2 regions of the Bacillus sp. PK5-006 genome follow, and region 2 is predicted to be linked to the other one. Evidence: predicted binding sites of a transcription regulator. Region 2 holds the regulator's gene; the other holds the start of a gene.

Region 1 (5,395 bases), 320 kb from region 2:
CGCTACAGAATGAACCGCTCTTTCAATTTCTTTTTCTAGCTCATCCATTACTTCGTTTGTTTGCGCCCTTACATCTAATGTAAAAGAAGCTTTCCCTGGGATGATGTTTGAGCTGCCCCCGCCAGCATGTAAATTGGTCATTTTGACAGAATGCGCGACTCTTGGATCGACATGGATATGCGCGAGTCTCTGCACTAGAGTTGAAGCCACTTCTATTACGTTGACGCCAAGATGTGGGCGTGCGCCGTGCGCTTCCTCGCCAATAATGGTGCCGACGTAATGATTACTTGATCCGTGCAAAATAGCAGGAGCGCAGCGTCCGTTTAATGTTTCTTGAATTGGGCGCACATGTACGCCATATAAGTAATCGACATCTGCGAGCACACCTTTTTCAATCATTTTCAGCGCACCGCCGCCTCTTTCCTCAGCAGGCTGAAAGATGAAACGGATCGTGCCGTTCGGTCGTTCTTTTTCCTTTAATGCCATGAAGGTGCCAAGAGCCATTGTCATGTGTGCATCGTGGCCACATGAATGATTGGCTTGAAACTCACCATCTACTTCCTGCCAAAGTGCATCAATATCAGCTCTCACAGCGACCACTGGTGCGCCTTCTCCAATTTCACCGATCACCCCTGTACAGTCGTCAAATGTTTGAGTTTTGCAGCCCAATTTTTTCAATATATCTTCAATATAAGCGGTCGTTTCTGTTTCTTCCCAGCTGATTTCTGGGTGGGCATGCAAGTGTTCAAAGATGTCTGTCACGGTTTGTTTCATTTCGTTTGTCAAAGTTGTCATGAGAAGCCTCCTTGCTGACAGATAATCTGCCAAAACATTATTTTAATGAAATAATATTGCTCTTAAATATCAACAGTGTTTATAATATAACACATCATTTGATTATTCTGAAAATTAAGTGAAATTCTGATCGGGACAAAGGGGTTTTGACACATGAAAACAGCGACAGTATCAGCACCAGAGAAACAAAAACGAAAACTTCAAATGCCAGATGCGTATGTTCTCTTATTTATGATTGCACTGATTTGTACAATAGCAACGTATTTTGTACCAGCGGGTGAGTTTGACCGAAAGACATCTGGGGAGATCACAACAGCCGTTCCTGGCAGCTATCACCGTATTGATCAATCACCAGTGAGTCCAGTTGGCTTTTTTACAGCGATACAAGAAGGAATGGTAGGGTCCTCTTCTATTATTTTTCTGATTCTATTTACAGGCGGAACCATTGCCATTTTGGAGAAGACAGGTGCTATTAACGGGATGATTCACCATGTCATCAGCCGGTTTCAAACGAAGCAATTATTGTTTATTTGTATTGTTGGGGGATTATTTTCAGTCCTTGGAACGACCGGAATTGTCGTGAACTCTGTCATTGGATTTATTCCAATCGGCATCATTGTAGCACGATCCTTGAAATGGGATGCTGTAGCAGGAGCGGCTGTCATATACATCGGCTGTTATGCAGGATTTAACGCAACGATTTTATCTCCATCTCCATTAGGTTTATCACAAACGATTGCAGAGCTGCCGATCTTTTCCGGCATTGGCCTGCGTGTCATTATTTATCTTTGTTTTCTTATTTCTAGTATTGTGTACATCTATTTATATACAAGACGTCTGAAGAATAAAGAAAAGGGAAGCATTCTTGGCGATCAATGGTTTCCTGCTAAGGGGCTTGGCGGAGCCGATGCGGAATCTGTGGACAAGCCTGCATTTACTGGCAGACATAAGCTGATTTTAGCAGTGTGCGGATTGTCACTTGGAGGTTTCTTATATGGCGCACTTCAGCTTGGCTGGACCGATAAGGAAATGGCGGGTGTGTTCATTTTTATGGCTATCGCTGCTGGCCTGCTCGGCGGTTTAGCGGCCAATGATATTGCGAAAACGTTTATTATTGGGTGCCAAAGCCTTGTATACGGCGCACTTATTGTTGGGATGGCACGCTGTATTTCGGTCATTTTAGAAAACGGGAAGCTGCTTGATACAGTGGTTAATGGCTTGGCGAGTATGCTGACAGGCTTTAGTCCAATCGCTGGTGCGATCGGGATGTATATTGCGAGTGCGCTTCTTCACTTTTTGATTTCATCAGGATCAGGAGAAGCTGTTGTCTTTATCCCGATTCTTGCGCCGCTCGCTGATTTAATGGGTATCACAAGACAGGTAGCTGTAGAAGCAGTGATGCTTGGCGAAGGGGTAGTCAACTGTATCAATCCGACTTCTGGTGTATTGATGGCTGTGCTTGCTGCAAGTGGTATACCTTATGTAAAGTGGCTGCGTTTTATGGTGCCGCTTGCCCTCATTTGGTTTGTCATCGGTCTTGTATTTATTTGTATCGGGGTCATGATCAACTGGGGACCTTATTAAATATGAATGTAGGAAGCTGCCGACGAGTGTTTGGCAGCTTTTTTCTTGTGGAAATATGTATGGAGCCAGCGCTTTGAAAGCACAATAAATGTGTTCACAAATTCGCTACATATTTTTTTTGAGCAGTCCCCTTGCAAAAGTTTGTGAAATGTTGCACAATATGAATGTGAAATACTTCACATAAGAAAAACAGCCTAGTTTTACTCAGGAGGATGAGATAAATGACAAACGAAAAAGTAAACAAAGTAGCCCTTATTGGAGCAGGTTTCGTCGGCAGCAGTTATGCCTTTACATTAATAAATCAAGCAATCACAGATGAATTGGTTGTCATCGATTTGAATCAAGACAAAGCAATGGGTGACGTGATGGATTTAAACCATGGAAAAGCATTTGCCCCGCATCCTGTGAATACATGGTATGGAGATTATGAGGATTGTAAGGATGCAGATATCGTCTGTATCTGTGCTGGTGCAAACCAAAAGCCAGGTGAAACAAGACTTGACCTTGTTGAGAAAAATTTAAATATATTTAAAGGCATTGTAGAAAACGTAATGAAAAGTGGATTTGATGGCATTTTCTTAGTTGCCACAAACCCAGTCGATATTTTGACATATGCGACTTGGAAATTCAGTGGACTTCCAAAAGAACGAGTGATTGGCAGTGGTACGACGCTTGATACGGCAAGATTTAGATACATGCTTAGTGAGTATTTTGAAGCAGCGGCACACAACGTGCATGCTTACATCATTGGCGAGCATGGAGATACAGAGCTTGCTGTTTGGAGTCATGCGAATATCGGAAGTGTACCAATTACAGAATTAATGAAGAGAAATGAGCAATACAAACAAGAAGACTTAGATGAAATCATGGAAAATGTTCGTCATGCCGCTTACCAAATCATTGAGAAAAAAGGCGCTACTTATTACGGCGTAGCAATGAGTTTAGCCCGCATTACAAGAGCGATCCTGCACAATGAAAACAGCATTTTAACTGTCAGCACTTACTTAGATGGAGAGTACGGAGCAGAAGATGTCTACATTGGTGTACCAGCCCTTGTGAATCGAAATGGTGCAACAGAAGTGATGGAGCTTGCTCTGGATGATACGGAGAAAGAAAAATTTGCACACAGTGTAAATGTGTTAAAAGAGATTTTGGCTCCTCATTTTTAATCAATCAAAAGCAACCTATCTGAGCAGAAAAGGATGAATCACTATGTGGCAGCAAATATATGATCCGTTTGGTAATGAATTCGTCAGTGCATTGGTGGCAATGCTTCCAATCTTGTTTTTTCTTCTTGCATTAACCGTTTTTAAGCTAAAAGGTGTTTTAGCCGCTTGTTTTACCTTAATCGTCAGTTTTGTAACAGCTGTTTTCTTCTTTCATATGCCAGTTGAAAAAGCATTATCTGCTGTGCTGCTCGGTATATCTAATGGGCTGTGGCCGATTGGATATATCGTCATCATGGCGGTATGGCTCTATAAAATTGCCGTGAAATCTGGTAAGTTCGATGTCATTCGATCTAGTATTGCAGGAATCTCTCAAGATCAACGTCTTCAGCTCTTATTAATTGGTTTTAGTTTTAACGCATTTTTAGAGGGCGCTGCTGGGTTTGGTGTACCGATTGCGATCAGTGCCGCTCTCTTAACAGAGCTTGGGTTTAAACCGCTGAAAGCTGCGATGCTCTGCTTAATTGCCAATGCTGCGTCTGGTGCATTTGGTGCTGTAGGCATTCCGGTGATTACAGGGGCGCAAATGGGCAATATGACGCCGCTTGCGTTATCTCAAACCCTTGTATATACGATCCCATTTATTTCATTCTGTATTCCGTTTCTCCTCATTCTGATTGTAGATGGATTGAAAGGGATCAAAGAAACTCTGCCAGCCTTGCTTGTTGTGAGTGGTACCTATGCTATTTTGCAAGCTGTCACAATGGTGACGATGGGTCCTGAGCTTGCCAATATTATTTCTGCTTTAGCAAGTATGGGAGTTTTGGCTTTATTTCTTCGGAAATGGCAGCCAAAACACATTTATCGTGAAGAAGGAGCGCCAGATATTGAACAGAAACAAACGTATCGCGGCGTTGAAATACTGAAAGCATGGTCTCCGTTCTATATTTTAACTGCTGTTATTACGGTATGGAGTCTGCCGGCATTTAAAGCATTGTTTGCTGTAGGAGGACCGCTTAACTGGACGACCATTTTAGTGAAAATGCCATTTTTACATCAGCAAATTGTGAAATTACCACCAATTGCACAAACGGAAACACCTATTGATGCGATCTTTAAAATTGATGTCATTAGTGCAACGGGGACCGCCATTCTGATTGCGGTCATGCTGACAGGGCTGTTTAGCAGACATATTACATTAACAGAAGGCGCTGTCTGCTTAAAAGCAGCGGTGAAAGAGCTTTGGGTTCCTGTTCTGACTATTTGTTTTGTTATGGGCTTTGCCAACCTAGCGAACTTTGCTGGATTAAGTTCAGCGATTGGACTTGCTCTTGCCAAAACGGGCGATTTGTTCCCGCTTGTCAGCCCGGTGCTTGGCTGGATCGGCGTGTTTATTACGGGGTCTGTCGTGAGTAACAACGCCTTATTCGGTAACCTTCAAGCGGTCACTGCTTCTCAAATCGGTTCACAGGCAGGTTTGTTAATTGGGGCGAATACGACCGGTGGTGTGATGGCGAAATTAATTTCTCCACAATCAATCGCTATCGCTACAGCAGCTGTTGGAGAAACAGGGAAAGAATCTGAGCTCTTCAAAAAGACCGTGAAGTACAGCTTCATCTTGCTCGGTATTGTATGTATATGGACATTCATTCTCGCTCAATTTGTATAGGTTGATAGATAGGTATAAAAAAGACTGAGATCTCTCTCAGTCTCAGCGTGTAGACAAACCCTCGCATTCTTTGTCAGGTCTGCGCTCCAGTGCTCACGAATGTTTCAATTCGCTCCGCTCAGGTGCTCGTCCTTCCTAGACTGCAAAGGTTTTCTATCACGCTGAAAAGAAGACAAAGGGC
Region 2 (5,395 bases):
AAGAAACAACCTCCTCAATTTTTATATGTAGTCTTTTTTAGCACTCATCACCAGCGAGTGCTAACACATTTATTATAATAAAGAATGTCTTCTGCAATTTCAAGTGAAAACCTTTAAAAATTTTTACGCTTTCACGATCTTTTTTGGTCTCAGATTCTTTCCTTTTCATCGAAAAAGGAGACTTGTGTTACAATAAATCTAGTTCTTTTAGTAAAGGGGTTTTCGTTACTTGAAAAAACAATATTGGTACATCATCTTAACGTATATATTGGTGCAGGTTTCTGCGTTTCCTTATGTGCTCATTATGAAATGGCTGGGATTCATTCAATCACCGATGACTCAAACAGAGCTTTCAAAATTATCAGGAACGTGGACAATCATCAGTTTTTGTATCGGATTGATCATTATTCTGCTCATCCTTCGAACCGTCCCAAAAGCTTCACTGCGAAATGAAGCGCCAGTTTCAATCGGTTCTGCTATCGCATGGATCATTGGCGGTTTCTTTCTTTCTCTCTTTGCACAATCGATTGCGGGGGCGATTGAACAATATGCATTCGGCATTGGCCGTGAGTCAGAAAATACGCAAACCATTTTATCCATTATGGATGCCGTTCCTTGGCTTGTGATCGTCATCGCCCTGATTGGTCCAATCTTAGAGGAAATCATTTTCCGTAAAATCATCTTTGGTGTGATTTATGAAAAAACAAATTTCTTCTTTGGAGCACTTGCCAGTTCAGTGGTTTTCGCTGCTGTACACTATGATTTTCCCCATATCTTGCTCTATACCGCAATGGGCTTTACCTTTGCCTTTTTATATGCGAAAACAAAACGAATCATTGTTCCAATCGGCGCTCATATGCTGATGAATTCACTTGTTGTTCTTGTGCAGATTGAGCCAGTGAAAAAAATGATTGAAGAACAATCTCAAACCATGCAAATGATTATTGGAGGCTTTTTCTCATGAGAAACCCAGTCGTATGGGGCATCATTTATTTTGCCGTAGGTGTCGCTTTCACCTATATGGCCATTCAAAACCCAGGTGACATGTGGTCATTTTACAGCATTTTGCTGATGGTGTTTGCGGCCTATAATATCAATATCGCGCTTAAAATGTTTGCCTTCTCTGTCAAACTCAAAAAACAGCAGCAAAAATAAATCAAAAACCATTTTCCGCGTTTGGAAAATGGTTTTTTTATGGAGGACGTGTCTTCATGGAACATGAAAAACTTCGCATCTTCAATGATCAACATGAAACGATTGGAACTGCCGCTCGTTCAGATGTCCACTCCCAAGGTCTTTGGCATGAAACATTTCATTTTTGGCTTCTTAAAAAAGAGCATGGCACCGTATATCTCTATTTTCAGCTAAGAAGTCCCGCAAAAAAGGATTTTCCTTCTATGTTTGATATCACCGCAGCGGGCCATCTTCTCGCAGATGAACAGCCTTCTGATGGCTTGAGAGAGGTAGAGGAAGAACTTGGTCTTTCTATCCCTTTTGAGGACCTCACCTTTGCAGGTCTCATACAGGATGAAATCCATATGCCTTCGTTCATCGACCGTGAGTTCTGCCATGTGTACCTTTATATGAATCAAGAAGAGCACATGGAAGTTTATCTACAGAAAGAAGAAGTCGCTGGTCTGTACAGAGCCAAGCTGCTTGATGCACAGCAGCTGTTAACAGGAACATGTGAAAGAATTCGAATCAAGGGCTTTCAAGTTGATGCAAACGAAGAACGACGTGAGGAAAGCATCGAAGTGGGTGTTCATGATTTTGTCCAGCATGAGCCCGCCTATTATGAGCACCTCTTTCATGCGATCAATCAATTTCTTACGCAATAGAAAAAGCATCGTGATCCCTCATTGGATCATGATGCTTTTTTATGAGACATAGTGACTTTCTTTCTCCTCTGTTTGCTGCATTTTGCGGTAGGTCACTCTTGAAATGATAATGCTCACTTCGTATAAAACGAGCATTGGCAAGGTGACCATGAGGTGAGAAACAAGCTCTGGCGGTGTAATGAGTGCGGCAATGACAAGGAGGACAAAATAGGCATACTTTCGTATTTTTGATAAAAACATCGGTGTGATGATGCCAAGTCTTGTGAGAAACATCAACACGACGGGCATCTGAAACAAAAAGCCAAATGGAAGTGTTAACTGCATCAGAAATGTAAAATACTCATGAATCCCAATGACTTGCTCTACATTTAAATCATTCGACATTCGCATCATAAAGTCGACGACAAACGGAAACAAAATAAAATAAGAGAAAGCCACACCGCTCAAAAATAAAAGCAGTGCAATCGGAATGTAAGCAAGTGTCACCTTTCTTTCTTTCTCATATAAGCCAGGACTCACAAACGCCCACAGCTGATATAAAATAACGGGACACGTCAAAACCAAAGCAATGACAAATGCGAACTGCATAAACACGTACAGTGGATCTGTAAGCTTAAATGCGTTCAGCGTGAGTGTTGCCGCTTCATCGGTATTTTGTAAATACACAATGACCGGCTTAGCGAGAAAAAAACCAGCCACCATAAAGGCGACAAAAAACATCGCAATGATCACTAAACGTTTTCGCAGTTCCACAATATGCTCCATAAGCGGCATATCTTTGACATTCATGAAGCTCATCCTATTCTACTGATCTTCTTTTTTCTTTTTTTCTTCCTGATCATCAGCTAAGCCTTTTGTGGCATTTTTGAATTCACGTAATGTATCTCCTGCTGCTCTTCCTAATTCAGGAAGCTTTTTCGGCCCAAAAATAATGAGCGCTACAATCGCAATCAGAATCAAACTCCCAGGACCGATCGGACCCATTTGCTCCACCCCCTTTACCCCTTTTCGTCAGTCCTCCTGCGTAACAGAGTAATGCTTTAAGAAATACACAAGAGACTGAAGTTCAACCGCCAAATCTATATGATGAATTCGAATGTGTTCCGGCACATTCAATCGAGCCGGCGTAAAGTTAAGGATTCCTTTGATGCCAAGGGCAATCAAACGATCTGTAATGGATTGAGCTGCTACGGCAGGTACTGTCAAAATCGCAACAGGGATATCTCCTACCTCTTGAACATGCTCTTCAAGCTTATCCAAATCATAGACAGGCACGCCGCCTATCTCACTTCCTATTTTACTCTCATTGACGTCAAAAGCCATTGAAATTTTTGTATTATTATTTTTGATGAAATTATAGTGTAAAAAAGCAGTCCCTAAATTCCCGACACCGATGAGCATGACATTGGTCATTTCATCTTGGTCAAGGGTCTTTCTGAAGAAGGTCAAGAGATAATCGACATTATAGCCATACCCTTTCTTCCCAAGTGCACCAAAGTACGAAAAATCTCGGCGAATGGTGGCAGAATCCACTTTGACTGCATCACTAAGCTCAGCTGATGACACCCTTTGTTTTCCTGATGCATGCAGATTTTTTAAAAAACGGTAATATAGCGGCAAACGTTTGGCTGTCGCTTGTGGAATTTTTGACTGATCTATATTCATATAAGGTCCTCCAACTTAAATATCAGATGCTCTGTGAAAATCACCATTTTTCCCGCCTGTCTTTTCAATTAGATAGGTAGGACCGATGATCATGCCTTTATCAATCGCTTTGCACATATCGTAAACGGTCAGTGCACATACTGAAGCAGAAGTGAGCGCTTCCATCTCCACACCCGTACTTCCTTTTGTTTTTACCTGTACTTGTATGTTCAGGATGTGCGCATTTCCGTCTTCCTCCCAATTAAAGGAGATATCCACGCCTTTTAGTGCAAGCGGATGACACATTGGAATGATGGTAGATGTTTGCTTTGCTGCCATGATGCCAGCAACCTGTGCAACAGACAGCACATCTCCTTTTCCAATTTCACGTTGCTCTATTTTATGAAACACTTCTTTTATCATACGAACACTTGAAACAGCAACGGCGGTTCTCACTGTAGACGATTTGTCACTAATGTCGACCATCTTTGCTCTTCCCTGTTCGTTAAAGTGGCTAAATTGACTCATCTTTCAACGCTCCCTCACTCAAATGATACACTATTTTTTCCTATCTGTCTTTCATTTGAATATGGCGATTGTATGTAACATTTGCCGGTTTACTGCTGATAAGCTACACTTAACATATTATAGCAGAGGTGAAGTTACATGATGATTCTACAAGTGAATCAGCTGTCCAAATCGTTTGGCGCTGATACCGTTTTAACGAATATAAAATTGGAAGTCAAAGCAAGGGATCGCATTGCCATTGTAGGTCGTAACGGCGCAGGCAAATCCACGCTTTTGAAAATCATCGCCGGTCAAATGTCTTACGAGCAAGGTGAGATCATCAAACCAAAAGACCTATCGATCGGCTATTTAGCACAGCATACCGATGTAACGTCTACACGTACGCTAAAAGACGAATTATTATCGGTTTTTGATCATTTAAAAGAAATGGAACAAGAGATGAGAACCATTGAGGAGAAAATGGCTTCCTCCACAGGTTCTGAGCTGGAAGCCCTTATGAAAACCTATGACAGGCTTCAGCAGGAATTTAAAGATCAAGGCGGCTATCAATATGAAGCAGATGTCCGCTCCATTCTTCATGGACTCGGCTTTAGTCATTTTGAAGATGAGACAACCGTCCAATCCTTAAGCGGCGGTCAGAAAACCCGTCTAGCGCTTGGAAAGCTCTTGTTAATGAAACCAGAACTCTTAATTCTGGATGAGCCGACCAACCATTTAGATATTGATACCTTATCATGGCTGGAGCAGTATTTGCAAAATTATACAGGTGCCATTCTCATCGTGTCCCATGACCGCTATTTCTTAGACAAAGTCGTAAACCACGTCTATGAAGTCTCAAGAACTTCGATGAAAAAGTTTGCAGGGAACTATAGTAAGTATCTTGAGCTGAAAGCAGAGCAGCTCGAGCGGGATATGAAACTATACGAAAAGCAGCAAGAAGAGATCTCAAAGCTTCAGGATTTCGTGGATCGCAACCTGGCAAGAGCTTCAACTACAAAGCGCGCTCAAAGCAGACGCAAGCAGCTCGAACGAATGGATCGTTTAGATAAGCCTTTAGGTGACGAAAAATCCGCAAACTTTCATTTTGATATTACGAGACAAAGCGGCAATGATGTGCTGAAGGTACATGATCTCGATATTCGTTATGATGAAAAAACACCGCTCCTATCCTCTCTTTCTTTTCAGATTAAACGCGAGGATAGTGTGGCACTCATTGGTCCTAACGGGATCGGGAAATCAACCCTTTTAAAAACGTTAACGAACACATTAACACCAGTAAAAGGCGACATCACTTTTGGATCTCATGTCACGATCGGCTACTATGACCAAGAGCAAGCCAAACTGACATCCTCGAAAAAAGTGCTCAATGAGCTTTGGGATGACTA

What was found. Region 2 encodes Rex, which represses fermentation and respiration genes when NADH is low (regulators of the CRP and FNR family bind a similar motif). Its sites were predicted from a motif close to TTGTGAAATATTTCACAA; they were not measured.
Region 1: the regulator Rex is predicted to act here: its motif matches at 2,544-2,561, upstream of M1D84_RS17420 (L-lactate dehydrogenase).

What each region holds. Positions count from the first base shown of each region.
Region 1 covers NZ_CP096414.1:3,428,044-3,433,438, reverse strand. The annotation lists gene M1D84_RS17430 (M20 peptidase aminoacylase family protein) at 1-795, opposite strand, end outside; gene M1D84_RS17425 (YfcC family protein) at 949-2,379, shown strand; gene M1D84_RS17420 (L-lactate dehydrogenase) at 2,601-3,548, shown strand; gene M1D84_RS17415 (L-lactate permease) at 3,592-5,214, shown strand.
Region 2 covers NZ_CP096414.1:3,108,788-3,114,182, forward strand. The annotation lists gene M1D84_RS15935 (CPBP family intramembrane glutamic endopeptidase) at 230-964, shown strand; gene M1D84_RS15940 (YdiK family protein) at 961-1,155, shown strand; gene M1D84_RS15945 (NUDIX hydrolase) at 1,212-1,838, shown strand; gene tatC (twin-arginine translocase subunit TatC) at 1,878-2,636, opposite strand; gene M1D84_RS15955 (twin-arginine translocase TatA/TatE family subunit) at 2,643-2,822, opposite strand; gene M1D84_RS15960 (redox-sensing transcriptional repressor Rex) at 2,850-3,503, opposite strand; gene moaC (cyclic pyranopterin monophosphate synthase MoaC) at 3,519-4,010, opposite strand; gene M1D84_RS15970 (ABC-F family ATP-binding cassette domain-containing protein) at 4,149-5,395, shown strand, end outside.